DNA from 3 places in the Variovorax sp. LjRoot175 genome. Region 2 is predicted to be linked to each of the others. Evidence: riboswitches for the same ligand, from Rfam matches in the RefSeq annotation. Region 2 holds a riboswitch; each other region holds the start of a gene.
What was found. Region 2 has a riboswitch for glycine ahead of ACSQ89_RS40825 (RidA family protein). Riboswitches for the same ligand answer to the same signal wherever they lie in the genome.
Positions count from the first base shown of each region.

Region 1: another riboswitch for glycine. It lies ahead of ACSQ89_RS03105 (D-amino acid dehydrogenase); the one in region 2 lies ahead of ACSQ89_RS40825 (RidA family protein).
Region 3: another riboswitch for glycine. It lies ahead of ACSQ89_RS39025 (D-amino acid dehydrogenase); the one in region 2 lies ahead of ACSQ89_RS40825 (RidA family protein).

Region 1 covers NZ_CAXURY020000001.1:593,356-602,994, reverse strand. Annotated here, with positions in the region: gene ACSQ89_RS03110 (FAD-dependent oxidoreductase) at 59-1,318, shown strand; glycine riboswitch at 1,346-1,436, shown strand; glycine riboswitch at 1,452-1,557, shown strand; gene ACSQ89_RS03105 (D-amino acid dehydrogenase) at 1,643-2,911, shown strand; gene ACSQ89_RS03100 (LysR family transcriptional regulator) at 2,921-3,805, opposite strand; gene ACSQ89_RS03095 (tripartite tricarboxylate transporter substrate binding protein) at 3,964-4,902, shown strand; gene ACSQ89_RS03090 (M20 aminoacylase family protein) at 4,912-6,087, shown strand; gene ACSQ89_RS03085 (FIST signal transduction protein) at 6,225-7,493, opposite strand; gene ACSQ89_RS03080 (PhaM family polyhydroxyalkanoate granule multifunctional regulatory protein) at 7,528-8,313, opposite strand; gene ACSQ89_RS03075 (copper chaperone PCu(A)C) at 8,397-8,885, opposite strand; gene ACSQ89_RS03070 (TonB-dependent receptor) at 8,916-9,639, opposite strand, start outside.
Region 2 covers NZ_CAXURY020000003.1:617,363-627,001, forward strand. Annotated here, with positions in the region: gene ACSQ89_RS40790 (NAD(P)/FAD-dependent oxidoreductase) at 1-691, shown strand, start outside; gene ACSQ89_RS40795 (Bug family tripartite tricarboxylate transporter substrate binding protein) at 737-1,711, shown strand; gene ACSQ89_RS40800 (UGSC family (seleno)protein) at 1,737-3,389, shown strand; gene ACSQ89_RS40805 (helix-turn-helix transcriptional regulator) at 3,425-4,090, opposite strand; gene ACSQ89_RS40810 (aminotransferase class V-fold PLP-dependent enzyme) at 4,410-5,729, shown strand; gene ACSQ89_RS40815 (RidA family protein) at 5,726-6,223, shown strand; gene ACSQ89_RS40820 (SRPBCC family protein) at 6,236-6,676, opposite strand; gene ACSQ89_RS40825 (RidA family protein) at 7,470-7,940, opposite strand; glycine riboswitch at 8,187-8,292, opposite strand; glycine riboswitch at 8,308-8,398, opposite strand; partial or broken gene ACSQ89_RS40830 (transposase domain-containing protein) at 8,493-8,667, shown strand; gene ACSQ89_RS40835 (GlxA family transcriptional regulator) at 8,853-9,639, shown strand, end outside.
Region 3 covers NZ_CAXURY020000003.1:251,993-261,631, forward strand. Annotated here, with positions in the region: gene ACSQ89_RS39005 (EAL domain-containing protein) at 33-776, opposite strand; gene ACSQ89_RS39010 (PAS domain-containing protein) at 773-3,550, opposite strand; gene ACSQ89_RS39015 (hypothetical protein) at 3,932-4,453, opposite strand; gene ACSQ89_RS39020 (hypothetical protein) at 4,932-5,435, shown strand; gene ACSQ89_RS39025 (D-amino acid dehydrogenase) at 5,988-7,313, opposite strand; glycine riboswitch at 7,400-7,505, opposite strand; glycine riboswitch at 7,518-7,610, opposite strand; partial or broken gene ACSQ89_RS39030 (8-amino-7-oxononanoate synthase) at 7,875-8,072, opposite strand; gene ACSQ89_RS39035 (hypothetical protein) at 8,337-8,909, shown strand; gene ACSQ89_RS39040 (hypothetical protein) at 9,021-9,236, opposite strand.

The sequences.
Region 1 (9,639 bases), on a different contig from region 2:
AGCTCCGCACAGTGAGCGCCCAATCCCGCCGTTCATGCCATCCCAAAAGGATCTGGACATGCGCGTGGTTGTACTCGGCGCCGGCTTGCTCGGCGTGACATCGGCCTATTACCTTCAACAGCTGGGCCACGAAGTGACGGTGGTCGACAGGCATGCCACGCCGGCCGCCAAGGCGCGCGGGCGCGTCGACACGGTCGTCACGGCCGCGGCCGCGGCCGCGGCCGACCAGCTTCTTCGGCAATCCGCCGCTCGCCGTGCCGCCCGCGCGAAATGGGTGGGGCTGTACGTGCGCCTGCGGCGACGCTTCGCGAAGCTGCTCGATCGCGCCATCGGCGAGGCGCCGAAATCCAAGCCGATCGAACACCTCGTCCGGCTGGGCGCCTACAGCCGCGACATCGTGCGTTCGTTGCGCGACGAAGCCGGCGTGCCCCCGGGCCAGCGCAACCCGGGCCTGCTGAGCATCTACACTGATGCCGACGCCTTCAACGCCCGGCTGGCGCGCGCCTCTCATTGGAAAGATCTGGGATGCGAGGAGCGCCTGGTCTCGGCCGAAGAGGCGCTGCGCATCGAGCCGGCCCTGCAGGCCCTGCGCGGCGAGCTCGCCGGCGCAGCCTATTCGCTCGACGATCCGGCGGCGCGCGACCCGGCCCAGTTCGCGGCCAGCATGGTGTTCCTGTGCCGCGCGGCCGGCGTGCGCTTCCTGACCCAGCACACGGTGATCTCCCTGGAGGAGCGCGCAGGCCGCATCGACCATGTCGAGCTGCTCGATGCCGACGGCCAGCCCGTCGTCCTGCGCGGCCAGGCCTATGTGCTGGCGCTCGGCATCTCCAGCGCGATGCACGCCGAAAAGCTGAAGATCGCCATGCCTTTTCGCTTCCTGCGCGAATACATCGTCACGATCCCTCTCAAGGACGCGACCCGCGCACCGCGCGTCGCGCTGCGCGACCGGCAGGGCAAGCTGGGCATCCGGCGCATCGAAACGCCGGGCAGCGACTGCCTGCGGGTCTCCGCCACGGTACGCGCCAGCTTCGACGAAGAGAGCGAGCCCGATTCGGACCGCGTCGACGCCATCCTGCGCCGCATCGAAACGCTGCTGCCCGGCGCGGCCGACACGGCGCATGCCTCCCTCGAGACGGTCGTGCATGCCGTCAGCCGGGACGGGCTGCCGATGATCGGCAAGACCCGCCTGTTCAACCTGTTCCTCAATGTCGCGCCGGGCGCGCGCGGCTGGATCAACGCCTGCGGCGCCGGCAAGTCGATTGCCCGGATCGTGAGCGGCCTCAGGCCCGAGCTCGAGTTCGCCTTCAGAAATCCGTAGCCGCGCGCGTCCTCGCCGCCTTACAATTGCTGCACTGCAGGAGAGCGGGCCGCGGGAAGCGGCTCCACCGAAGGCGCAAACTCCCATAAACGCTCAGGTCGGCTCACGCGATGAGCCTGTACTGCATCAACTGTCAAAGCCGTCTGGAGAGCCATCACGCCATGTGATGCACCGAAGGAGCAAACCTGCTGCGGGCGCAGCGGGTGAATCTCTCAGGTACCGAGGACAGGGGGAGCGGCAACTTGGACGCATGGTCCGGTTGCTTTCTTTTTCGAGCTTCCGTTTCCGTTGCGTTCAAGCGCTGCAACCTCAAAGGTTCTCGAAATGCGCGTGATCGTTCTCGGCGCCGGCCTGCTCGGCGTGACCTCGGCTTACTACCTCCAGCAACTCGGCCACGAAGTGACCGTGATCGACCGGCAGGCCACACCGGCTGCCGAAACCAGCTTCGCCAACGGCGGCCAGATCTCGGTCAGCCATGCCGAACCCTGGGCCAACCCGAGCGCGCCGCTCAAGGTGCTGCAATGGCTCGGCAAGGAAGATGCACCGCTCCTCTTTCGCATCCGCGCCGACATGCGCCAGTGGCTCTGGGGCCTGCAGTTCCTGCGCGAATGCACGCCGGCGCGCACGCGCCACAACATCGAGCAGATCGTGCGCCTGGGCACCTACAGCCGCGACACGCTGCAGCAGCTGCGCCGCGACACCGGTCTCAGCTACGACCAGCGCACCCAGGGCATCCTGCACTTCTATACGACACAGAAGGAATTCGACGGCGCACTGAAGCCGGCCGAGCAGATGCGCGCACTGGGCTGCGAGCGCCAGGTGATCTCGGCCGACGAGGCGGTGAAGATCGAGCCCGCGCTAGCTCACATCCGGCCCCAGTTGGCCGGCGCCACCTACACGGCCGAAGACGAATCTGGCGATGCCAACCGCTTCGCGCGCGAACTGGTCGCACTGGCCTCTGCGGCCGGCGTGAACTTCCTCATGAGCCACACCGTGACCGCGCTGCGCGAAGCAGGCGGCAGCATCGACCACGTGGAAGCGACAGACAACGAAGGCCGCTTCCAGCGCATCCGCGGCGACGCCTTCGTGCTGGCGATGGGCTCGCTGAGCCCGCTCTACGCGACGCCGCTGGGCATCCGGCTGCCGATCTACCCGGCCAAGGGCTACTCGGTCACGCTGCCGGTGAAGGATGCCTCGAAGGCGCACCAGGTCTCTTTGACCGACGACGAGTACAAGCTGGTGTTCTCGCGCTACACCTCGGCCACCGGCGACCGCCTGCGCATCGCCGGCACGGCCGAACTCAACGGCTACGACCGCGACCTGAACCGCGTGCGCTGCGAGGCCATCGTGCGGCGCGTCGAAGAGCTGTTCCCTGGCGCCGGCGACAGCACGCAAGCCCAGTTCTGGACCGGACTGCGGCCGGCGACGCCCAGCAACGTGCCGCTGATCGGCAAAACGAAGCTGCCGAACCTGTTCCTCAACACCGGCCACGGCACGCTGGGCTGGACCCACGCCTGCGGCTCGGGCAAATCGATCGCGCGCATCGTGAGCGGCCTCAAGCCCGAGGTCGACTTCGCTTTCGCCACCTCCTAGGTCTCAGTCTCAGTCGCGCAGCAACTCCTGCATCAGCTCGCGCAGGATCGGCAGCGCCGGCGCCTCGGTGCGCCGGCGCAAGGTCACGAGGCCGAAACGCGCGACGCCATTCAGCTCGGGTTTCATCTTCAGCTCGACCAGGTCTGGCGCCGCCGCGCGAATGGCCAGCAGCACGGCGTCGCTCCGGCGCACCACCTCCACCAGGCTCGGGACTTCCTCGCACTGCAGCGTCACGCAGAGTGCCGGGTGCGCCTCGGGTCCATAGGCTTCGACCAAGGTGCGCGCCACCTCGTCGCTCAGCGGCGTGGAGGCTACGGGATAGCGCTGAACCGCCTCGAAGCTCACCGCGCTGCGAAGCCGCGCGAGCGGATGGCCGCGGCGGCACATGAAGACGCCGCGCATTTCGTGCAGTGCGCTCAGCTCCAGGTCGGCCGCGGGCTTCAGCGAACGCGCATCGACAACCAGCGCATCGAGCGTGCGCGCGCGCAGCGCCTGCGCCAGCAGATCGGTGCCGCCGCGCGACACGACCACGCGCATCTTCGGATGGCGGGTCGCCATGCGCATCAGAAAAGGCGTCATCAGCATCGCGCCGGGACCCGAGCCCATGCCGATGCGGATCACGCCGCCCTGCCCCTCGCGCATTAGCCGGCCGCTGTCGCGCAACTCGTCGGCCTCGAACACCAGCTGGCGCGCGCGGTTCAGCACTTCGCGCCCGAAAGCGGTGAGTTCGTTGCGGCGTCCGACCCGGTCGAACAGCGGCATACCCAGTTCGTCCTCGAGCGCGCGGATGCTGCGGCTCAACGCCGGCTGGGTCAGGTGCTGGGCCTGTGCGGCCTTGCTGAAGGAGCCGCTCTTTGCGAGCGAGATCAGATGCCTTAGTTGAACCAGCGTCATCGTGGGTGCCCGACAAAGTAGTGCATCGAAGTCATGCTAATGCAGACAACAATGCATTGGACGTTCGGATTGAAGACTCCTACGATTCGCTCGCATCCACCGGAGCCCCGATGAAACCGTTGTCCCGACCTTCGCGCACCCTACTTCTTGCCGGCCTCATGTTCGCCGCAAGCACGGCCTTCGCGCAGACCTATCCAACGAAGCCCGTCAGCCTGATGGTTCCCTACCCGGCCGGCGGACCCTCCGACGCGGCCGCGCGCATCTTCACCGTGCCGCTGGGCAAGGAACTGGGCCAACAGGTCGTGGTGGAGAACCTCGGTGGCGTCAGCGGCGCGATGGCTGCGCAGAAGGTGCTGGCGGCGCCCGCCGACGGCTACTACATCTTCCAGGGCTCGCCGAACGAGGTGATCCTCTCGCCGCTGGCCAATGCGGCCGTCAAGCTCAAGGCCGAGGACTTCCGCCTCGTGCATCCGGTGACCGACGCCGTGATGGTCTTCGTCGCGCGCAAGGACCTGCCGGCCAACACCGTCGACGAGCTGATCGCGCTGGCGCGCAAGTCCGGCGACGCGCCGCTGAGCTACGGCAGCGTGGGCGTCGGATCGCTCTATCACCTGATCCTCGAGAGCGTGCAGCAGCAGGCCGGCATCAAGCTCATGCATGCGCCGTACAAGGGCAACGCACCGCTCCTGCAGGACATCGGCGGCGGCCAGGTGGACTTCGCGGTGCTGGTCTACAGCGCGGCCATGGGCGCGCTGGCCGAGCAGGGCCGGCTCAAGGTGATCGGCCAGCTCGGCGCGCAGCGCTCCGAGCTGCTCAAGAACGTGCCGGCCGTGAGCGAAGGCAAGGAGCTGAAGAACTTCTCCTACAAGATCTGGAGCGGCTTCATGGTGCCGAAGAACACGCCGGAAGAAGTGGTGCAGCGCCTGCACAAGGCGATCGGCGCGACCCTGAAGGACCCGGCCGTGCGCGCCCAGCTCGCGGCCCAGACGCAGGTGGCTTCGGCGCCGATGTCGCTGGCCGAATCGGCGAAGTTCTTCGAGGCCGAAACGGCGCGCTACCGCAGCATCGCCAAGTCGATCAACCTGCAGCCGCAGTAAGCTGGCCTCATGAGCACACTCCTCGAACAATTGCACGCGCAGGCCGGCGAATTCATCGGCCTCAGGCGCGACATCCACCACCATCCCGAACTGGCCTTCGACGAGCACCGCACCTCGGCGCTGGTCGCCGCGAAGCTGGAGAGCTGGGGCTACGCGGTCGAGCGCGGCCTCGGCGGCACCGGCGTGGTGGGCCGGCTGGTGCGCGGCAAGGGCAAGCGCCGGCTCGGCCTTCGCGCCGACATGGATGCGCTGCCGATCGACGAAGCCACCGGCCTCGCCTACGCGAGCAGCCACGCCGGCGTGATGCATGCCTGCGGCCACGACGGCCACACGGCCATGCTGCTGGCCGCCGCACACCATCTCGCCGAACGCGGCCGCTTCGACGGCACGCTGAACCTGATCTTCCAGCCGGCCGAGGAAGGCGGCGGCGGCGCGTTGCGGATGATGGAGGACGGCCTGTTCGACAAGTACCCGTGCGACGCGATCTTCGCGATGCACAACATGCCGGGCCTGCCGCAAGGCCGGCTGGCGCTGCGCGAAGGCCCGGCGATGGCCTCGTCGGACTACGCCACCGTCACGCTCGCCGGCATCGGCGGCCATGGCGCGATGCCGCACCGCACCGCCGACCCTATCGTCGCCGCGGCCAGCATCGTGATGGCGCTGCAGACCGTGGTGTCGCGCAACATCGACCCGCTGCAGATGGCCGTGGTCACGGTGGGCGCCATCCATGCCGGAAAGGCCAACAACGTGATCCCGCAGAGCGCCGTGCTGGAGATCAGCGTGCGCGCGCTCGACCGCGAGGTGCGCGGCAGGCTCGAAGAGCGCATCAAGGCGCTCGTCGCGGCACAGGCAGAGAGCTTCGGCGTCAAGGCGCAGATCGACTGGCGGCCCGGCTATGCGGTGCTGGTCAACGCGCCCGAGGAAACCGCCTTCGCGCGCGAAGTGGCGCTCGAACTGCTCGGCCCGGAGCGCGTCACGCTGCAGGCGCCGGCGCTGCCCGGCAGCGAGGACTTCGCCTTCATGCTCGAGCGCGTGCCCGGCAGTTATCTGCTGATCGGCAATGGCGAGGGCGACAGCCACGGCGCCTGCATGGTGCACAACCCCGGCTACGACTTCAACGACGACAACGTCGCCATCGGCTCCGCGTACTGGGTGCTTCTGACCGAACGCTTCCTGCGGGATTGAACTCACCCCCAGGCTCCCCCACTTCGTGTGGTCCGCCAACCCCCTCTCCGGGGGCAACACCAGCGGCCCGGCAAAGCCGGTTCCGCGGTGTTCCCCGCCGGACTCTCGCGCTTTCGCGCACGCAGGGCAGTGAGTTTTCAGTCGTCCGCGGTGAACACGGTCAGCACGCCGGTGTAGCCGTAGAGGTGATGGCGTGCGATCTCCCCGGCGGCGAAGAAGCCGACCAGCGGCACGTCGCCGAGCGCATGGCGCACGATCTGCAGCTCGGCCCCGGGCGCACCGAAATGCGGGCCGCCGCGGCCCGAGCAGCTCACGTACACGGCGCCGGCGATGCGGCGCGCCGGATGGGGCGCGGCCTCGGCTTCGCCGGCCGCGACGGCGCGTGCGGTCGCGAGCGTCTGCTCCTGGGGTTCGAGTTCTTCGCGGACCTCGGCGCACACGCGCATCAGGTCGGCGCGCGCGGCCTGCGCATTGCGGCGGCAGAAGGTCATGCGCATGCCGGCTTCGGCCGTGTCGGCGATCGCGACGCCGCGACGCGTGGGGTCGAGGCCGATGATGTGGCGCACCAGCACGTCGGCGCCGAGGTCGCCGGTGCGACGGATGCTGTCGCTGCCGGCATCGACCAGGCCGACCAGCGTGGCGCGCACGGCATCGATCGCCTCCTGCGGCGCCTCCAGCGAAACGCCGAGCTCGGCCAGCAGCACGTCGAGCGCCGGCTCGCCGTCGAGCCGCAGCAGCAGGTTGCCGTCGGCTTCGGTGATCACGCGCTCGCGCGACACAGGCTGGCAGCCCTGGGTAACCCTGGACACCACACGCACGCCCTCGCCGAACACCACGCCCGAAAGCCCGCCCGAGAACACGCCGCCCGCGGCGCCGTGGCCGCGGATATTGCCGTTGCCGCCGATGGCGAACTGCAGCGATCCGGCGCGGCCCGAGGAGAGGCCGCCGAACAGGTAGCCGGTGTCGGTGCGGCCCGCCATCTCGGCGATCAGCTCGGCGAGTTCGGGCGTGGCCGGGTCGGCATGCACGAGCGCCGTGTGCGCCGCGAAGCCGCTCATCTCGGTGCTGGCGAGCGGCGCCACGCCCGAGAACACGCGGTATTGGTCGCTCGGGAGCTGGCACAGCATCACGCTGAGTGCCGGCTCGTCGAAGTACTCGGCGTTGTTGGCCGAGACGCCGATGCCCACGGTGCCCGACCAGTCGGTGATCTCGGGCAACTCGGCGCCGAGGTGGTCGAGGATCTCCTGCGCATCCTCGGCGTAGTGGTCGGTGATGTAGAGCAGGCCCAGCGTGGGCGAACGTGCGTAGTCGGGCAACGCCATCTGCGCCCGCAATTGGGCCAGCACGAGCCCGGCCGCCATGCGCCATTGCGGATGGGTGGCGTGACCGGAGGGAAACAGCTTCATGGACTCGGCTCTCTGGCGTGATTCGGTGTGGGGATCAGCGTCCGCGCGCTCGCTTGCGCGCCGGCGCCGTGGATTTCTTGGCCGCGCCGGGCGCAGCCGGCGCCTTCTTCGTGGCGGCCGCGGCCGTCTTGCGTGCCGGCTTCTTGCCCGATGCGGTGCCCATCGCATTGCCGACCGCATCGGCCAGCGGCTTGGCCATGTCCGGCATTTTCAGCTGGGACGCGTCCTGCAGGGCCGAACTGGCGATCTGCTGGAACTGCTGCGTGAGCGCGCCCCACCATTGCAGCGGGTCGACCACGCCGGCGGATGCGTCCGACGATGCGACGGCAGTCGCCGATGTCTTGCCGCGCCCGTTGCCCCGGGCTGCCGCGACCGGCGTCTCGATGTCTTCGGGTTCGTCTTCCGGCTCGTCCTCCGGTTCCGGCACAGGCGGCGGAGCCGGCGGTGCAGCGCGCGGCGCCGGCGCCGGCGCCGGCGCGGCGACAGGTGCCGTCGCTTGCCGCGTGAACGCGTTGGCCAGATCCTCCATGCGCACATTCATGCCGCGCAGCGTCGAGAGCGTCATCTTCTGCACCTCGAGCGCCTGGATGGTGGCCTTGAGCGCGTGACCGTTCTGCTCCAGCCAGTACTGCACGGTCTTGAGTTCCTGGATGCGCTTGTCGACCTCTTCGACGCTCAAGGTCGGCGCCACCCAGCTCGACAGGCTCGGCATGCCGGGCACCGTGCTCGCGCTCCCCGCAGCACCGCTCGCAAGGCTCTGGAGGAAGTCGAAGCCCGGGACGAACTGGCTGAAGGCGAAAGGCTTGCTCGCGTCGCTCATGGGGAGGTCTCCTGGAGAGTGATTCTTGTCCGGGCAGCTTACTCCAAGGGGATGCGCTTTTGTCGCCGCGGCAGGCGCTAAAGCTAGTGCTTGTGGTTGTGCGCCGGCGCCGCCGCGCCATCGGCCGGCGCGCCCACCAGCAGCTTGAGTTCCAACGTGCTCGTTTTGCCCTTCGCGTCCTCGAAGTGCAGCGTGACCGGCACGCTGGCACCCTTGGCCAGCGGCTGCTTGAGGTCCATCAGCATCAGGTGGTAGCCACCAGGCTTGAGCTCGACGGTCTTGCCGGCCGGCAGATCGAGGCCCGGCACGGCGCGCATGCGCATCGTGTCGCCCTCCATCTTCATTTCGTGTACTTCCGCTACACCGGCCGCGGGCGTCGAGACGCCGACCAGCCGCGCGCCGGCCGGCGCGGTGAGCTTCATGAAAGCGCCGGTCCCGCTCTGGCCGGGCACCGACTGGCGCACCCAGGCGTCGCGCACCTGGACGGCGGCGGGTGTTTGCGAAAAAGCACCGGCGGCACCCGTCAAGGCGGCGCAGAGCGCGAGGGTTCTGATGGCGATCGAGAGGTTCATGGGGACGGTCCTTGGGAGTGTGAGTCAAAGTCAAAGGTCGAACTTGAGTTCGGCCACGAAGGTGCGTTGCGGGTAGGGGTGGAAAGCCCAGTACTTGTTGTTGTTGAGGTTGTCGATGCCGAAGGCTGCGCTCCACTGCCTGTCGATCCGATAGCGCACGCGCACGTCGGCGACGAAGTACTTGCTGAAGCCCATGTAGGCGGAACCGTTCGGATCGCTGTTGTCGAGCGAACCGTACTGCCTGCCGCTGTAGCGCGCGCCGATGGAGTATGACCAGCGGGCGTCGGGCCGGTAGGTGGCGAGCAGCGTGGCGCGGGTGCGCGGCACGCGCGGCTGCGCTTTGCCCACGCTGGCGGGAAAGCCGCGGTTGGCGGTGATCTCGGAATCGGCCAGCGTCAGGCTGGCGGAGAGCTCCAGCCCCTGGATGCCGACGTCGACGCCCTGGAAGGCGAGCTCCAGTCCGCGGGTGCGGATCGCATCGACGTTCTGCACCGTGGTGACGCCCGGGCGCAGCTGCTGGCTGTAGAGCGCGTCCTTCGTCCGTTCGAAAAACAGCGTGGTGCGCAGCAGGCCGTCGATGCCCCAGCGCTTGAGATCGCGTTCCGCGCTCAGCTCGGTCGTGACCGAACGCTCGGGCCGCAGCGTCGGGTCGCTGTTGAGGATGGTGTTGCCCTCGATCGAGCCTTGATAGAGCTCGCTCACCGTGGGCATGCGCACCGCGCGGCCGGTCGATGCCTTGAAGAGCCACTCGGGC
Region 2 (9,639 bases):
CATCGAGGGGAGGGTTCAGGAACTCGAAAGCTATTCGAGCTCCCATGCTGCGGTTCTCACCAATGGTCGCGCGCTCACCGCCACCTTCATGGTGCTCGCTCCGGGGCGAAAGAGGCGACAGATCGAAGCCATGTCGCTGGAGCAATTCAAGGGAAGAGGCCTGATCGACTGCGCAGCCTGCGAGGCGGTCTTCTACAGGGGTCAGTCGGTGGTCGTTTGTGGCGGAGGGCAAGGTGCAGTTGTGGACGCATTGCATCTGGCGCGTTTCGCCGCCGACGTCACTTTGGTTGAGCAGGGAGCGCAACTGAACTGTGGCGCGGATCTGGAAGCGCTATTGAAGTCCTCGCCCAACATTCGCGTGCTCAGGGACACCCTGCTTACCGGCGCATCGGGGGCGAGCGGCCTCGAACTCATACAGCTGCGGGATTCATCCGGCTCGGCGAGGTCATTGGCAGCCCAGGGACTGGTGGTTCAGGTCGGCCGCACTCCAGCGACGGATTTCCTGATCAATACGGTTGGCCTTGATGCGCGCGGCTACATCGAGGTAGACGAACGCATGCAGACAGATGTGCCGAACGTATTCGCGATAGGCGACGCGCGGTGCGGGGCCCGATTCACGGTATCAAACGCGGTTGCCGATGCCAGAACAGTCGCCAATGCGATTCGAGCGTCCCATTTGACCGACGCATAGATTGCTCAAGAGCCGAGAACGTCGATGACGCCTTAGGAGACAAGCTTGAAACTTACCCGTCGAACACTGCTGGGTGCCGGTGCGGCGCTTGTCGCTACACGCGGTTGGGCTTCTGATTTTCCAATTCCCGGCCGTCCACTTCGAATCATCGTGCCTGCGGCCCCCGGTGGGCCGGCAGACCTTATGGCGCGGGCCCTAAGTCCAACGCTGACTTCACATATGGGCGGAGCCACCGTTGTTGTCGAGAGCAAGCCCGGGGGGGCGACCGTCCTTGGAGCCGGCATCGTGGCCAAGGCCCCACCAGACGGCCACACGCTGCTCTTGACGATCAGTAGCACGCACACTCAGGTTCCGCACTTGCTGGCCAAGTTGCCCTACGACCCGCTCAAGGACTTCACGCCGATCACGCAGCTCTTTCGTAGTGGTGTAGTCGTATGCGCTCAGCCGTCGCTCAAAGCGAAGGATCTGAGGGAACTTGTCGAACTTTCCAAGTCGGAAGGGCCGATTTCTGCGGCATCCGCTGGCATCGGAACGAGTGGGCATCTCTACATCGAGATGCTGAACCGGTTGTACGGCGCTCGGCTGAATCACATTCCGTACAAGGGCGCCTCGGAAGGTCAGCGCGATCTTCAAGGCGGCATCGTTCAGGTCTATTTCGATTCGGTGTCTTCGGCGATTCCACACGTCAAGGCAGGGCGCGTGAAAGCGCTGGCCATTACAGGATCGACGCGAATTGAAGCGCTGCCGGAGGTTCCTCATTGCGTCGAGCTCGGCCTCGGCGCGCTCAACATCTCAGGTTGGTTCGGCGTCTTCGGGCCTGCCGGCATGGACCGGTCGACCGTCGCTGCGCTCAATAAGGCGCTGGTGGCTGCTGTCAGGTCGCCGGAAGTTCAAAGGCAGTTCGTGCCGCTTGGGGTCGAAATCACGGGCACCAGTCCCCAGGAATTCGCGGCGGTCATTCAACAGGACTACGCCGTCTGGGGCAAGGTCATCAAGGATGCGGGAATCCGCATCGAATGAGACCCAGCATCACCAAAGGATCCGTATGGAGCAAGTCGTTGTCGATCGTTCAATGAACTATGAAGTTCTCAGTCCTGCAGGAGAGCCCAATCACCGTACCGTCGCCGCGCCGCAAACAAGGTTGAGCGACTTGAACGACAAAGTCGTCTTCTGCATCAGTCAGGTCATCGGCGGAGCCGATTCGTTCATGAAATGGGTGGCCGAGTATCTCCCCGCGGTGGCTCCTGGCGTGACCGCCGTGTTCGTCCGCCGCCAAAGTACATATATGTCCGACGAGCCCGAGCTTTGGGCGCGTGTTGAGTCCGAAGCCGATGCGGTGATCTACGGTTGCGGCGCCTGCGGATCTTGTTCGATGTGGGGAACGCACTGGTCCGTGGAACTGGAGAGACGCGGCATCCCCTGCGTGTATGTAGTTGACGAGCCGTTCCGGTCGGACGTTGAACTTACGTGTGCGAAGGAGGGCATGCCGGCGTTGAGGCGGGTGCATGTGCCGCATCCTTGCGACATGCTCGCTGAGCCTGTCATGAGGCAGATCGCTTCGGAATTGGTGGCAGGCCTCACCAGACCGCTTTCGCCCTCGGAACTCGCAGCGAGCTCGCGGATCGAGCAACGGGCAGAACGCATCGCGTTTCGCGGCACCTTGGACGATGTGAACCGATTCTTCACGCGTCGTGACTGGACAGACGGCCTGCCGATCATTCCGCCTACCGAAGCTGCGGTCAGTCGCATGCTCAAGGGCACGTCGAAGTCGCCGGAAGAGATTGTGGTCGAACGGTTCCACCCCGAGGGCTATCGGGTCACCGTGGAGAAAGTGGCCGTTGTGGGCGCGATGGCGAACTGCAGCCCACAGCAAATGCCGGTTCTTCTTTCGATCGTTGAAGCGGTCAGTGCTCCGGCATTTGCGTCGTGCGTGCGATCGACGACCTCGTTCTCGTTGGCAACCCTCGTCGGCGGGCCGATTGCGGCAAAGCTTGGAATGAACGTCGGAGCCAATGCCTTGGGTGCCGGAACAGGCAACGCCGTCAATGCATGCATGGGTCGCTTCTTGCGCCTGGCCTTGATCTGTTTAGGGGGCTCCAAAACGGGCGTGAGCGATCTGAGCAGCATCGGAAATCCCACGAAGTACAGCTTGGCTTTCAGCGAAAACGTAAAGGAAAGTCCTTGGCCGTCGTGGCATGAGTCCGATGGCTATTCGGCCGATGAAGATGTGGTGACCGTCATGTACGGCGGTTGGAACTTCCTGTCGCCATTCGCACGCTTCATGTCGGACGTGAAGCTGGGACTGGACTCGATGGCGCGGGGACTGGCCCAGTTTGAGATGCCGCGCGGAGCGTTGCTACTGCTCGATCCCATCGTGGCCGACAAGCTCGCGAACGCCGGCTATACAAAGGATGACGTATCCGAGTATTTGTGGACGCGCGCAACCCGAACTGCGCGAGACTTTAGAAGCGACTACTTCTACACCGCGTTCATGGAGCAAGGTATCAAAGGACAGGGCGCTTCGTACCAAACGAAGCGTTGGCCAGAGTCCTACCTGACTGCGCCGGACGACCTGGAGATTCAGGTCTACCCGAAGGATTCGATCAAAATCGTTGTAGTCGGCGGCCGGACCAACCCAATGTCACAGGCGTGGCAGTTCTACAACCCCTCGTCGGTGTGCATAGATAAGTGGAAGTAGCGAGATGTGGGGTGCTGTGCTCTGAAGGGTGGGGTCTATTTCGCATCTCGCTCTCGAATCTCATCCAGATAGTTGTAGATCGTGAAGCGTGACATATGAAGCGCCGCTGCCGCCCGGCCCACTGCGCCCTTGACGATGAAGAGGCCCCGTCTGAGCATTTCTTCGACGGCGTGCACTTTCTCGTCCTTTGACATGAACTGCACGGGCTTGCCAAATTTCTGTACGGCCGACTGAATGATCTCGTCCATCAATGCGTCCATGTCGGGCGGATCGCTTTGCACCTCATTCGCCGCGGCAGAGGGTGGCCGGCCATGAATGGATTGCTCAAGCCAGGCATGGGCAAGCTTCAGCACCGTAAGGTCGGCGTTCATGCACAGCGCAGCAAAGGGGATTCCTTCCGCGTCCCTGTAGACGACGGTCGCAGATCGCAGGGGCGTGCCCTTCGGACTGATGGTTGGATAAGCGTCGACGACCGAATGACCGCTCTGCGCTGCGTGAGTGGCGGAAGTCAATGCAGCAGAGAACGCACGGTCGTCCTTCGGTCCGGTCAGGATGGGGCTGCCGACATCGCGACCCGAAACATGGCCATTCGCAATCGCAATGACCGACGCCTCGGGGTTGGTGAGGTCGTGGAGGACCAGCTCGGTGTTCGGTCCCAGCATTGAACCCATCATGTGTACCACGGGCTTGAGAACTTCCATGATTCGCCGACGATCTTCCTTGAGGGCTGCGGGAACAGATGCGTCTTCGGCGCTGTTGGATGTTTGTCGCTTGATACGGCGGGGCTTCGCGGTAGCCGTCGGCCGGGGCAGAGTCTTTGTGTTGGATGGGGAACGGGGCATAGTGAGTGGAATCCCTAGTCGACGCTTCAACAAAACGTAGAACAATAAACTCGGTGTTGAATTCTGGCGATGCGTCTTGCGCAACGCAAGCTTGGCCCTTGGACGAGTCGCCCCGCTGTAGGGCATCTACGCACCAAGATTCAACAATTTGTTGACTTCTCAACATGGAGCTTGAATTATGAGCGATTCGGAAAACACGACAGCGCCTGCTACTTCTCGGCGTCGCTGGCTGAAGACTGTGGGCAGCGCGTCGGTAGCGGGCGTCCTGGGCGGACAACTCGCCGCTTGCGGGGGTGGAGGTGGCGGTTCGGGTGGAATCCTGCCGATCGGCACAGCAACTGCGGCCGAGCCACCTGCGTCCACGCCGACGCTGCCGGCGAGGGCGCTTTTCCCTGGCGTGGCTGACCGCATCTTCCTCAACGGAGCCGCTGATCACCCATGGAACACCTATGCCAAGGATGCCCTGGCGTCCTATGCGCAATCGAAAACAACGCTTGCGGGCGGAAGCGCAACGGCCACGGCAAAGTTCGCGGCCCTGATCAATGCCGATGCGGATGAGGTCACGTACGTTCCGAGTACATCGATGGGTGAGTACCTCGTCACGAAGGCCCTCGGCTTGCCCGAGTCTGGCGGGCGGGTAGTGACCGACGCGCTTCACTTCGTCGGGTCTTTCTACATGTACGAGCAGTATCGGCTCCGGGGAGTGAACGTCATCACCGTTCCAATGGACGCGGACTACCGCATCTCACTTTCCGCTCTGGATGCGGCAATCTCACCCGGAACCAAGCTCGTTGCGATTTCGCATGTGTCGCTGTACAACGGATTTACCCATGACCTCAAGGCCGTATGCGACCTGGCGCATTCGCGTGGGGCGCTCGTGTACGTCGACCTGATTCAGTCCGCCGGCAACATGCCGATTGACGTCAAGGCGGCAGGTGTGGACTTCGCCGCCTGCGGAACCTACAAGTGGCTCATGGGCGACTTCGGCTTCGCGCTTCTGTACGTGCGCAAGAGCCTTCTGCCCCAACTCCAGCGCCCATGGTATGGCTATCGCCAGACCCGCAACTTTGCGGCTCCAATTCTTCATGTGTATCCGCTTGATCCGCCGGGCAGCGTCCCATACGAGAGCGTTCAGATCAACTCGGTCGCTGGGTATTTCATGGGATCGTTCCCAGCAAGTGCGATCGAGGCGGCATGCGCGGCATCGATCGACTGGATTCAGAGCGTGGGCCCCGACAAGATCCAAGCCTATCGAAAGCCTATGACCGACGCTTTGCAGAACGGCCTGAGGGCCAGAGGCTTTCAAGTGGTGACGCCGACCGATTCCAACTCCGCCATCGTGACATTCGCCTATCTCAACGCATCCCAGCTGGCGCCTCGCCTTGCACCCGCGAAGATCGAAATTACCTTGCGCGCAAATCACGCACGCATCTCGCCGTCTGTCTTCAACGACATGAGCGACATCGACAAGTTTCTTGCAGCGATCGGTACCCCATGAGTTCCAAGCACTTTCAAGCAAATCCACTGTCTTGCGGCGTTGGCGCTGCCGGCCGCTTGATACTTCCCGTAGCGCTCGCTGGCCTGGCGATCGTTTTAATCAGCGGCTGTGCGGCTCCAAAGCACTTGAACTCCGGAAAGGTTCTTCCCACAACACTTCCATTTTCCGAGGCAGTGCAAGTCGGTCCGACGCTCTACCTGTCAGGCCAGATTGGCAACATCCCCGGCAGCCTCAAGCTGCCACCTGGCGGGATTCAGCCGGAGGCCAAACAAGTGATGGAGAACATCAGGACATCACTGGAGGCGCATGGATACACGTTTGCCGACGTAGTGAAGTGCACCGCGATGTTGGCCGACATGAATGAATGGAACACCTTCAACGACGTCTACAAGACCTATTTCTCGGCGGGGAAATTTCCCGCACGCAGCGCGTTCGGATCGAGCGGACTGGCCTTTAACGCTCGTGTCGAAGTGGAGTGCATCGCGGCGCGCTGAGTTCGCGAAGCATCATGGCGCCTCGAGCACCTCATTCGCGGCGAGATCGACTACGCCTCCTCCTTCCTGCATCTTCTTGGTCGTTGACATGAGCAAGCGTTGGCCAAGCTGAGCGATCTTGCCGCCGACATTCGCTTCCAGTTGGTAGGTCAACCTTGTCCCTTCCGGTGTGTCCGCCAGGGCCACGACGGCTGAGCTCTTGGCAAAGCCCGCAACGCCTCCCTCGCCCTCGCCGACCAGCTGATAGCCGTTCGGAGGATCCCGATCGAAGAGGCGGACTTTGCCCCTGAATCGCGCCTTTAGCGGTCCGAATTCGAAGCGCACGATCGCGGCGAACTCGCCGTCGGACCTCTCCTCGACCTCTTCGCAGCCGGGGATGCACTGCTTCAGGATCGCCGGTTCGTTCATCGCGGAATACACAGTCGCCCGGGAGGCAGGGTCGATCTTGCGCACCGCCTTGTTCTTGCGATGGCACCGCTTAAAAAGGATCAGGGTAGGCTAAACACCCGGGTCAAATTTGAAGCCCAGCGCCGGCCATACCGCGTGGTCGTCGGCGGTGGCCAACAAGCTGGCGCGCACGATATGGTGGTGTTGGCACGCGGACAGGCGTGGAGACCTGCGGCGTGGCAGCCAGTGCACTGACAGGAACCTAGAAACTACCGCTTCGAAGGAGAGCAAGCGACCACGCGTGTGATGGGCCAGACAGGTCGGACCGGGATGGGAACACTCCGATATGGATCAAGAGCACCAAACTCGATGATCAGTTGGGAGCCTCGTCAGCGAATACCATCAGGGCCAGCAGGCATCACCCCTGCACAACAGGCCGGATATAGACTGCAGCCCTGCCTCCTGATCCTTTACACACAAGTTGCTTGTAATCCGGGAGGCGCCCATATAAGCATTTCCAGTGTTCTAGATTACCGAGTTCTTCATCTAAAAGGCGGTCTTCACGGTTGGTCCGCGTCGCGTCGTGTATGGCGCCCGCGCTGAAACGCTGTCTAGCCAAGAGAGCCCGGCCGAACTCGTAGAGTGCCCGAGCTCAGCAGGACGACCTCTTCAGCGAGCTCGCGCGCACCAACAGGTGGTCGAGCCCGACCTCACCGAACTCGTTGATGACCACCACCGTGTCCGCCACGCCGGCATCGGCCAGCAAATGGCGCAGCAGCGTGGGTGCCGCTGCCGAGGAAGCCGGTCAGCGCATTTATCGGTACACAGCCGTCAGCCCAGGCCGCGGCGTGGTTCATCGTCAGGCCAACTCGAAGATGGCATCGACCTGGACAGCGACGTTGCGCGGTAGCGAATTGCAGCCGACTGCGGCGCGCGCATGCCGACCCGCTTCGCCGAACACCTCGACCATCAGGTCGGAGGCGCCGTTGATCACCTTGGGATGGTCGCCGAACTCGGGGGTGGAATTAACGAAGCCGCCGAGGCGCACGCAGCCCGCGACGCCATCGAGGCTGCCGCCCAGCGCCGTGCGCAGCTGGGCAAGGATGTTGATCGCGCACAGTCGCGCCGCCTTCTGGGCGTTCTCGATCGAGACGTCCTGGCCGACCTTGCCCACGTACTGGTCCTTGCCGCCGGCGGTCGGCACCTGGCCCGCGATGTAGATCAGCGCGCCGCTCTTTCGGGCCGGCACATAGTTGGCGACGGGGGCGACCGCCGTCGGCAATTCAATGCCGAGTTGGGTCAGGCGTGCGTCGGGTCCTTGCGTTGTCATTCTCTGGTGTCCTTGGAAGTAAGTGGTCAATTGCCGAAATAGGGGTCGTCGAGTGGGGCGGAGAGCTGATCGTCGGCATTCAGCTCGCTCAGGGCGGGCGCGAGCGCGCTGCCTGTGGTACGAATATCCCGAGCAGGCCGGCGCCGAGAACGATCACGCGCATGTCGTGAACCTATGAGGTTGCAGCGCTTGAACGCGGAGAAACGGAAGCTCGAAAAGAAAGCAACCGGACCATGCGTCCAAGTTGCCGCTCCCCCTGTCCTCGGTACCTGAGAGATTCACCCGCTGCGCCCGCAGCAGGTTTGCTCCTTCGGTGCATCACATGACGTGATGGCTCTCCAGACGGCTTTGACAGTTGATGCAGTACAGGCTCATCACGTGAGCCGACCTGAGCGTTTATGGGAGTTTGCGCCTTCGGTGGAGCCGCTTCGCGCGGCCCGCTCTCCTGCTATGACGAAGTCTATTCGGATCGTTGCTGGAAGTCGATAGTGCCGCAAGGGGTCGGGAGCCAACCAGCCTCTCGTTGTTCGAGCGCCAAGCCTGGAACGTGAGGCAGGGGAGTTGAAAAAATCAGAACTGGCCGGCCAGCGCGCGGCCGTCGTGATGAGCCTGGTGCAGGCGGCAAGCTCTGCGGCCCTGATCCGCACGCGTACCTAAAGACGTCCTGCAGCGCCTGCCCACGCACATGGCCAGCCGCATCGACAATCTCCTGCCGCACCGCTGGCAATCGATGAAGTGCCCTCCCGGCGAGACCGCCGTGAGCGGCCAATTGCCGCGTGCCGCCGGTCGCAGTCGTCAAGGATCGGACGGCCATCCGCTTACCTTCTATGCGACAAGTGCCATGAGCATCCGATTGCGCGCGGACATACTGCAACTGCTACGATTGCCGACCTTTTGGCAGGAGAGTCCACGATGATGCCGGTATCTGGTGTGAAGGCCGAACCCGCCAAGCTGGCGCGGCGGCGAGTGAAGGTCGGCTTCATCCTCCTTCCGGGCTTCACGATGTTTTCGTACTCTGCCCTGGTTTATATCTTGAAGCATTGCACCGACCCCGCAGCCGCGGTCGGAGTCGACTTTGAATATATCGTTCTAGGACAAAAGCCAGCGCAAACGACCTGCGGGGTCCAAGTACCTCCGACAGCGCCCCTGCACGCTGCTCGCGATTGCAACTACGTTTTCGTGATAGGCGGGAAGACAGCTGCTCCTGTCGAGGACCGCAGATCGATTCTGGAAGCACTCACAAGCGCCGATATGAAGGGCGCAACTCTTGTGGGGACAGGTTCGGGACTATTTGTGCTAATCGAAGCCGGATTTTTCGATAGGTTGCCCTGCGCAACGGATTGGTATCGGGGCGTCGACCGAGATACCCGTTTTGCAGAGGTGCAGCAAATCTCCGGCATTAACTTGGTCGTGAGCGGCAGGCGAGTTAGCTGTGCAGGAGGGCTAGCGGCGCTGGAACTCGGATCATGGCTTCTAGAGCGTCATTATGCCGCTATCGGCGCCGAGATTCCCGCGCCGCAAGAGCTTTCGACCTCCCCCACCGAAACTGAGCAGAATTCTGAAACAAGAGAAAATCCACGCGATGCGAGAGTACTTCGGGCGCTCAAGATCATCGAAAGAAATCTTGGACAGCAGCCATTGAAGGTTGAATCTCTTGCGTCATCCTTGGGGGTTTCTAAGCGGCAGATAGAACGGCTTT
Region 3 (9,639 bases), 370 kb from region 2:
ATTGGAGGTGCGAACGAACGACCACGTGCTAATCAGGCCGCATTCCACGCAACGGCCGGCAGCACGGCGATGGCGGGGCGCGCGAACAGGAAGCCCTGGAACAGCCTCACGCCAAGCCGGCGCAGCACGTCGACCTCCTCCGGGATCTCCACGCCTTCCGCGATCACCTGGATCCCAAGCTCGTCGCAGATCGCGACGAACCCCTTCACGATCGTGAAGCGCACGGCGCTGAGGTGGATGTCCCGAATGAAGCTCATGTCAATCTTGACGATATCCGGTTGAAAAGCGGCCAGCCGTTCGAAGCCTGCATAGGCCGCACCGAAGTCGTCGATGGCAGAGGTGAATCCGAAGCGTTCGAAAGCGCGAGAGGTCGCGGCCAGCGCGGGCAGGTCGGCGACAGGTTCGCCTTCGGTGAGTTCGAACATCAGGCGATCGACGGGAAAGCGGACCCGCTCGGCCGTGCGAATGGCGGTATGAAAGCATTCCGCCGGCCCTGCAACGTCGTTGGGGGCGACGTTGAGGCTGAGCCTGGATTGCATGCCGAGCATCGATGCCATTTCGATCGACTTCACTCGGCATGCCTGGTGGAAGGCAAAGCGATGGCGCGCTTGCACTTTGCCGAGCACCTCGAGCGCCCCTTCCCCATGAACGCCGCGAACGAGCGCCTCATGTGCAAACACTTCCCTCAGCTCGAGATCCACGAACGGCTGGAACGCGATCGTGAACTCCGGGCCGACGACGGGGATGGCGGCGTCGATGATGCTTTCGGATTTCACCGGGCCATGGATTCTTGACGCTGCCACGAAGAGCCGCGCTGGGTTTCGGATCTCGAAGCAGCCATCATGAATCGATTCCTTCCCTCTTTCTTGGCCGCGTACAGCGCCGAGTCGGCGCATGCCAGCAGCGCGGGAAAGTCCTCATCCCCTTCCGAGATCGCGACGCCGATGCTCGTCGTCACCTGCAAGGTGCGGCTTGGAAGGTGGAATACCGGCTGCATCGCACTGATCACCTTGCCGGCGACCAACCGCGCTTCGTCGGCATCGGTGACACCTTCGAGCAGGACCACGAACTCGTCGCCGGCGTAGCGCGCCGCCATGTCCGTCTCACGCACGCTCTCCTTGAGCCGACGGCCGAACTCCTTGAGCACCGCGTCACCCGCCGCATGGCCCAGCGAATCGTTGATTGACTTGAAGTAGTCGATGTCCAGGAACATGAGACAGACCGGAAGGTGGGACCGCCGGGATCTGGCGAATGCCTCGCGCACGTGCTCTTCGAAGGACCGGCGGTTCGGCAGGCCCGTGAGCGCGTCTTCACGCGCGAGGGTGTCCAGCTGCATCTGCTTTTGCTTCAGGTCGCTCACATCGTTCGCCAGGATGTACAACCCGACGACCTCGCCTTCTTCATTCTTCTGAGGCAGGTAAATGGTCTGCAAGGTTCGCTCGCCGATCAGCAGCTTGGCCGTCTGTTCGAAGGCGACCTCCTCCCCGGCAAAGGCCCGTGCCAGCAGCGGCTTGCGCATTTCGTAGTGCGCGTCGCCAACGGCCTCCCGAATGGGCCGGTTCATCATCGAAGCCGGCGGAATGCCGAGCCAGGTCTGGTAACGGCCGTTGCAGAAGACCACCCGCTCGTCGAGGTCCAACTCGGTCAGAAGCGCCGGCACGTTGTCGGTCAGGCCGCGCAAGCGTTTCTCGCTCTCCGCGCTGCGGATCTCGGCGCGCTTGCGCTCGGTGACGTCGAAGGTCATCGCATAGAAGCCCCGCACGACGCCTTCCGAATCGCGATCCGGGATGTAGTGGGTCTGGTACCAGTTCTGGCTCGTCCCGCGCGTGCTATAGCCGGTTTTCTCAAAGCTCACTGTTTGCCCGGCGAGCGCACGGCGGACATGGGGCTCGACCATCCGGAAGTCCTCGATGCCGCGCACATCGGCCATGAGCCGGCCCACCAGTTCGGCGTTGTCGTGCAGCGCTCGCACGTGCGCGTTGACGAAGGTGTAGCGCAAGGATGCGTCCACGTGCGACACCAGGGCCGGAAGATTGTCCGTGATGGCGCGAATACGCGCCTCGCCCGCGGCCCGCTCGCGCTCGGCCACCTTCTGGCGCGTGATGTCGAAGGTCATCACGTAGTAGCCGACCGTCTGGCCGCCATCGCGGATGTCGGGCACCAGATGGCACTCGAAGAAACCCTCCTTGCCATTGCGATCGTAGGTGCCTTCGCAGCGCGTCGCCGCGCCCGCCAGTACCTTGGCAACCTGCGGGACGAGTTGCTCGTAGACCGCCTCCGGCAGCGACTCCTTCATCGTCATGGTGCCGATGTCGGCCTTCGTCCTGCCGCGCATGCTGAGTCCCGCCTTGTTGCCGAAAAGGCAGCGCTGATCGCGATCGAAGTAGGCGACGACGGCGGGCAGGTTGTCGGTCACATCGCGCAAAAACCGTTCGCTCGACCGCAGCCGCTCGTGAGCGACCTGGCGCTCCAGCATGAGCGAATCGAAGGTGCGCGAAAGATCGCCGATCTCGTCCTTGGGGACGACCTGCTCCAAGGGAGCGTAGTTCGAGACGGCGCGCGAAACCTGCATGTGTTCATGCAGCTGTAACAAGGGCATGAGCTGGGAGCGCATGACCACGAAGGCGATGCCTCCCACCAGCACGGTCAGGAGCAGGGCGCCGGCCCATGTGTAGCGCTCGATTTCCTCGACCTGGGCAAAGGCTTCGTCTCGCGGGTAGATGCAGCCGAGCACCCAGTTGGTCTGGCTGATGCGCTTGAAAGCGTAGAGCCCCTGCATGCCGGTGCGATCCTTGGCTTCGATCGCACCCTCGAATCCGGCCATGGCGAGCTCCGTCGGGGGATTGCGCGCTCCCTCGGCGTTCGCACGCCGGAGAATCCGGGACTTGTCCGGATGATCGATGACGATGCCATCCGTGTTCGTGATGAACATGTAGCCGCTCTGGCCGAACTTGACGTTGGCAAGTTCGCCAAGAAAGTTGTGCTCGCTGAGGTTGATGGCTCCGGAGATGACGTAGACCACTTCACCACGCTTGTCGAGCACCGGCTCGGTCATGGCGACCTGCGCCATGCCGTTGAGGCGATTGCGGTAGGGCTGAGAAATGACGCCCGCCTTGGTGGCGACCGTCTGCAGGAAGTACTCTCGGTCCTTGATATTGATCCTGCCGTTCCGCAGTGGGCCATTGAGGCCGGCCACCAGATCGCCGTTCACGTCGACGAAGGCGACGTTGGCAAATGCATCCTTCAGGGATTTGTGCTGCGTGATGAAGTCTTGCAGCAGCGCGGTGTTCGCAAGGTGATGCGCCTCCACGCTGTCGCCGAGGGTCTTGAGCAAGGTGCGCCGACTCAGGAACTTTTGATCCACAGCCTCGGCGATGGAGGAGATTCGTTCGAACTCTTCGTTTGCGATGGCCGTCTGCATGTTGCGCTTCACGAAGTAGAGCGCGGCGGTGGTGACGCCCAGCGTGGTCAGCAGAACAATCGCGACCATGCCCACGGACAGGCGGGCCCGCAGGCCGAGGCGAGGGAATTGAAGAGATGGAATGCGCATCGCAGGGGGGCCCGGATCGGAGCAACTTCAGCTGCACCTATAGCCCGTGAACAATGAAGGCGTCCTTGGAGGAAGGTACGAACAGGGTCGTCTCGCCGACGCGGGCGAATCGATATTCCTTGCCGTTGATCGCGATGGCCTTCATTTCACCCACACCCGGTATTCGTGGCCACCGGCGAGGTGCGTTGTCTGCAGGACCTTGAAAACCGGGGGCACGTGCACCGTGAAGCCGATGTGAGCTGTTGCACTCGTCGTCCCCGCACCTGACTCTGCCGCGCAGGGCAAGGCCAAGGACAGCAGGAACATGGTGGCAACGAGCCACCTCATGTCTGCACCAATACTGGAACTCATTGGAAACTGGGTCCGCTCGGATTCGAACGTCTACTTCAGTTCGTTCAGCTCCATGAAGTTGCTCTCGATCCAGACCCGACCCTCCTCGTTCAGCGCGAAGGTCAGTGCCTTCTCCTTGGACAGCTTCTTCTCCTGAATCGCCCGGGAAAGCGGATTCACGCTCCCGAACTCACCGCGCCTGTGGTTGTAGACGTGCTCCGTGCCGTCTTCATCGCTGTAGGTGTAGGAGACCGTGATGCCATCCAGGTCGGCGAGAGGCTGCAAGAACGCGATGAACTGCGATGCCGTGATGCCTTCTGTCCTGATGGCATCCCAGTGCCTGAAGAGACTCGGCTGCGCGCCCGTCGGCTCACGCCGGTCGACCTCCGGCGTCTGCCCGAATGGCCGAACCTTGGTGGCCATCGACTCTGAATCAGGCGCGGTGCCATTCCTGCGAAAGAAGCTGGCCACGGTGCGTGAAAACATCGTGCCATCCGATGCGGACTTGGGCCCTGCTGGCAAGTCATCCAAGCAATGGGGCACGGTCTCCATTTCCTCGCTGCGCATTCTCATGGTTCAAGTCCTTCTCTTCTTATTCATTGGCGACATCGTACGGTGGCGAGCGTCGGGGAGGCCGTATTCTTGGGCACCGTCCTACAAGACAAGCGTGCATTTTTCGCGAAGCGACTTCGTTAGTTGGCGTGCATTTAATAGACTCTTGCCGTAATGGAGTCCAAAGTTTTCATGTCGCACGGGAGCTGCTCGTGCGTGCTCAGACGTCGGTCGACATATCCGTTGCCATAGCACGCAACTCGCGCCGGTCAGACCGCGAAGCCTGCAGTTGAAATTGATTGAAGCACTCGACGATTTCGGACTGCAGCCGGACATCGGCAAGACCGGAGTGAGTGGCGACTAATTCAAGCGTGAACGCAGGACTAATGGTACGTCGCGGAACTTATGAATGAATCATTGCGTCCTTTTAAGAGAATCACACAACAAGTGGCCATCGTCCGACCCGCGACGATGTCTCGTTGGGTATGCTCTCTGAAGCATGGATGACATATTCAACAAGTGGACAGCCTTGTCGGACGAGTATCAGAAGCAGTTTGCGTTGCTGCAGACGGGTGACAAATCGGCCTGTAAGGAGGCGCGCAGGCTGGCAAAGGAACTTGACCTTCTCACTCGGGAGATGCGCGCAGCTGAGAGCCGAAACGGCGATCGAATGAAGGCGGGGATCTACCAGATTCAGTTCACCATGGACACTCGATCGCTCGGCAGTGGCGCGGTCGTCGTCAAAGGGCGAAGTTTCGTCGGTGCCGATGGGATTCATTTCTACCGAGGCGACATTCGTCGAGAAGGAACCGAGGTGGCCGTGTTGATGGAGGTCACCCGCCATAACTTTGCGGTCGGCTCGCCCTTCGGGAACGAGGCACTTTTCACCTTGAGATGGCGTGGCGCCATAGCAGCGGACTTCAGCTTTCAACTTGAGCATCAGCTTGCGAACTCGAGATCTACCGTCCGTGTTTCCGGCAGGATCGTGGACGCCGCAGACTGACGCGTCGCGGCCCGAAGTCGAACAGCTCACAGGGAGCGTCCAATGAACCTCGCGAAACATCTGCAAGCGGCTGGACATTTGCAGCGTGCGAAAAGGAATGTGCTTCAGGTGCAGGGATTCGGGGCCCGGGCGCCCTGCATCGGTAACGTCCGCCTTCGGATGCCGCCGATGCATATGCGTTCGCGACCCAGTGCGCAGGCGGTGGAACGTTCGCGGGTGCTTGAACGCCCCGCCAACGAACGCGTGCCCCTGCAATTGGCCACGACGGTCAATGAGGTGTGGAGCATGGCTACGGGCGTATTAGTTCCTGCCAGAGGTCTTCTTTCGACACGTGCTTCGTTGGGCGGTTCGACAGGGCTTTGAGCACACATCGAGCGGCCGCATCCAAGCGGCTTCTTCCATTGCACCCGAGCGAACGATCAACTGGTGAATAAACGATCCAGCGCGTTGCAGAAATCGACACAGCCGATGCTTCATGCCACCGCCGACCAGGGCGCTCTGCGCCCCCGTTGGTTGTCAGGCAACTGAGCCATGTGCAGCAGGACGGGTGGTTCAGAGAGGCATCCAGGGAGCAGAGGAGCCAGTCTGCCGGGTGCCTTGTGTCCCATGCTCCAGCCCGGTGAACGTGAAATCGACCTCCGGCCTCAGCCCGCTCACGATGCGCGCGATCGATTTGCCCGAGCCGCAGGCGTGGGTCCAGCCCAGCGTGCCGTGGCCGGTGTTGAGGAACAGGTTCGGCAGCTTCGTTTTGCCGATCAGCGGCACGTTGCTGGGCGTCGCCGGCCGCAGGCCGGTCCAGAACTGCGCGCGGCTGGTGTCGCCGGCGCCGGGGAACAGTTCTTCGACGCGCCGCACGATGGCCTCGCAGCGCACGCGGTTCAGGTCGCGGTCGTAGCCGTTGAGTTCGGCCGTGCCGGCGATGCGCAGGCGGTCGCCGCTGTCCGAGGTGTAGCGCGAGAACACCAGCTTGTATTCGTCGTCGGTCAGCGACACCTGGTGCGCCTTCGAAGCGTCCTTCACCGGCAAGGTCACCGAATAGCCCTTGGCCGGGTAGATCGGCAGCCGGATGCCCAGCGGTGCGGCGTAGAACGGGCTCAGCGAGCCCATCGCCAGCACGAAGGCATCGCCGCGGATGCGCTGGAAGCGGCCTTCGTTGTCTGTCGCTTCCACGTGGTCGATGCTGCCGCCTGCTTCGCGCAGCGCGGTCACGGTGTGGCTCATGAGGAAGTTCACGCCGGCCGCAGAGGCCAGTGCGACCAGTTCGCGCGCGAAGCGGTTGGCATCGCCCGATTCGTCTTCGGCCGTGTAGGTGGCGCCGGCCAACTGGGGCCGGATGTGGGCTAGCGCGGGCTCGATCTTCACCGCCTCGTCGGCCGAGATCACCTGGCGCTCGCAGCCCAGTGCGCGCATCTGCTCGGCCGGCTTCAGTGCGCCGTCGAATTCCTTCTGTGTCGTATAGAAGTGCAGGATGCCCTGGGTGCGCTGGTCGTAGCGGAGACCGGTGTCGCGGCGCAGCTGCTGCAGCGTGTCGCGGCTGTAGGTGCCCAGGCGCACGATCTGCTCGATGTTGTGGCGCGTGCGCGCCGGCGTGCATTCGCGCAGGAACTGCAGGCCCCAGAGCCACTGGCGCATGTCGGCGCGGATGCGAAAGAGGAGCGGTGCATCTTCCTTGCCGAGCCATTGCAGCACCTTGAGCGGCGCGCTCGGGTTGGCCCAGGGTTCGGCATGGCTGACCGAGATCTGGCCGCCGTTGGCGAAGCTGGTTTCGGCAGCCGGTGTGGCCTGCCGGTCGATCACGGTCACTTCGTGGCCGAGTTGCTGGAGGTAGTAAGCCGAGGTCACGCCGAGCAGGCCGGCGCCGAGAACGATCACGCGCATTTCGAGAACCCTTGAGGTTGCAGCGCTCGAACGCAAAGGGAACGGAAGCTCGAAAAAAGAAAGCAACCGGACCGTGCGTCCAAGTTGCCGCTCCCCCTGTCCTCGGTACCTGAGAGATTCACCCGCTGCGCCCGCAGCGGGTTTGCTCCTTCGGTGCATCACATGGCGTGATGGCTCTCCAGACGGCTTTAACAGTGAAGCAGTACAGGCTCATCACGTGAGCCGACCTGAGCGTTTATGGGAGTTTGCGCCTTCGGTGGAGCCGCTTCCCGCGGCCCGCTCTCCTGCTGGATCGCAGTCTATGCGGACCATCGCTGGCAGTCAATAGTTCGCCATCGGGCGGGCCCGACCCCGGGGCATGAAGCAGGGGGCGCGGGTTGGTGCTTCTTAGTAGTCAACAATGCGTCAGGCATTGACCAGTCGATCGGCTGGTCAACTTGGTCCAGGCGGAGCGGCGCGAAGGAGACTTGCTCCAGGGCAAGAGCGAGGATCGTCGATCCACGCGCAGTGCCTGGCGCTGCTGGCCTATGCCTCCGACAATGCCGGTGACGAAGCAGCCGTTCATCTCAAACTCCCGGCGGCGCAAGCGAGGCCATCGACCAGCGCCTCCACATCCTGCGGCGTGTGCGCTGCGCTCAGCGTGATGCGCAGGCGCGCGGTGCCCGCAGGCACGGTCGGTGGGCGGATCGCCGGCACCCACAGATCTTGTGCATCGAGCGCCGCGGACAAGGCCAGCGCCGCCGCGTTGTCGCCGACGAGCTCGTATTGGCGTCCATCGACAAGATCAAGCAGATCTACCTGGCATGTGATGGAAGGGACCTGCGACGAAAGACCGCGCGCGCCAAGCTCGGGCGATCTTGGCGCTCCACTGGGTGCTTATGTTTTATAACGTTGCTGAACATATGTGGAGCAAACGTCTCACTATCAATCGCCGAAATACAGCGGGCTGGCGCGAGAAGAACGTGTTCTCCTACTCCTCCTGATATTCGGCCGCTGAACGGCCGGAAACCAACTCTGTTCATCTTGATCTTTGAGAAACTGCACCTTGCGGGCGGGGACTCGCGGGGCTACGAATTGGGCGAGCCCATGCTCGTTCATGATCGGGATCGCTTTCTGGGCTCCCTAGACCCGGTCGAAGTCAGCCCCGACAGGTCGGAAGTTCGCATCGCCCGCTTTCTACCTTCGCCCCGTTTGGGAAGCGAGCGACGCAAGTTCGGTCCGCTCTTGCTGGTGGAGGTCACGATGTTTCTGGCCGAGCACTTCCCGAGCATCCAGAACGTGCACTTCGCGTTGACAAGGGAGATCGAAATGGACGGAGACGGCATGATGATCGCCGCCGCTCGAATCGAGCTGCTGAGGAGCATCGGTGCCGCGGAAGCTCATGCTCGGCCGCAGCCAGATTCGGGCAGGCCCGGCAATTTTGTTGTCGAAGGCGTTTGGTCGTACACAGCGCACAACCTGGGTGCTCTCCGGTCTGCCCTGTCAATCCAGCGCGAGCTCTATGGCAACCATCTGGCTTGCATTCCGAAAGCAGAGCGTCCGGTTCCGCTGCTGCGCCGTTTGAAGCAGTGGTGGGTGCGCGGTCGTGGCATGTGAGGTCGGTCGCTTTGCCGGAGAGCGGCGATCGAATGCCCCCTGTGCAGCGGCTGTAGGACGGCCTAAGCGCTCTGGGACATTGGACGACCAACGCGACAAGCGGGGCTTTATTCAACAGATGAATCGCCACCAGGACTTGCGGCGCGTTCCGTTTGTCTTGGCGTCGACTGCGGCAAGCGTGTTTTCGGGCACGCCCGCGCGGCGCTGCAGCTCTCTTTCGAAATGCAGGGCCACCGAACTCGCGTGCTTCTCACCATGAAATGCTTTTCGGCGCCAGACGTGCGCTGAGGCCGCCAGTTGTTCGTCTGTCAGGTCTTCCGTTTCCATCGGCCAATCATGCCGAGAACCAAGCGTCTTCGCTTCCGCCATTTGGTGGAGCCGCACACCCCGGCTGCCGCCGCGCTGAGTTCATGGGATAACGCTGTGGATAGGCCTTGGATAACAGTGCAGTGAACGGGCGATATCGTCTTGCAAGCCGCATGGTTGAGCCGTCGACCTGGAAACAGGTCATCTGGGGCACAGACCGGTGCGCATCGAGCCCGGCGGGCTCGCTCTCCTGTCGCGACATCTGCAGCTGATGCCCATGGAGGGACCGACTCCGGGTCGGTCCTCTAAATACACTAACGGCATCACCTTCACACCACCCCAGCCACACCCACTCTCCCTCACTGATAACACCAACCCCAAATAGCTTGGCATAATCCAACGGTTCGCCGTTAGCGTATTTTCT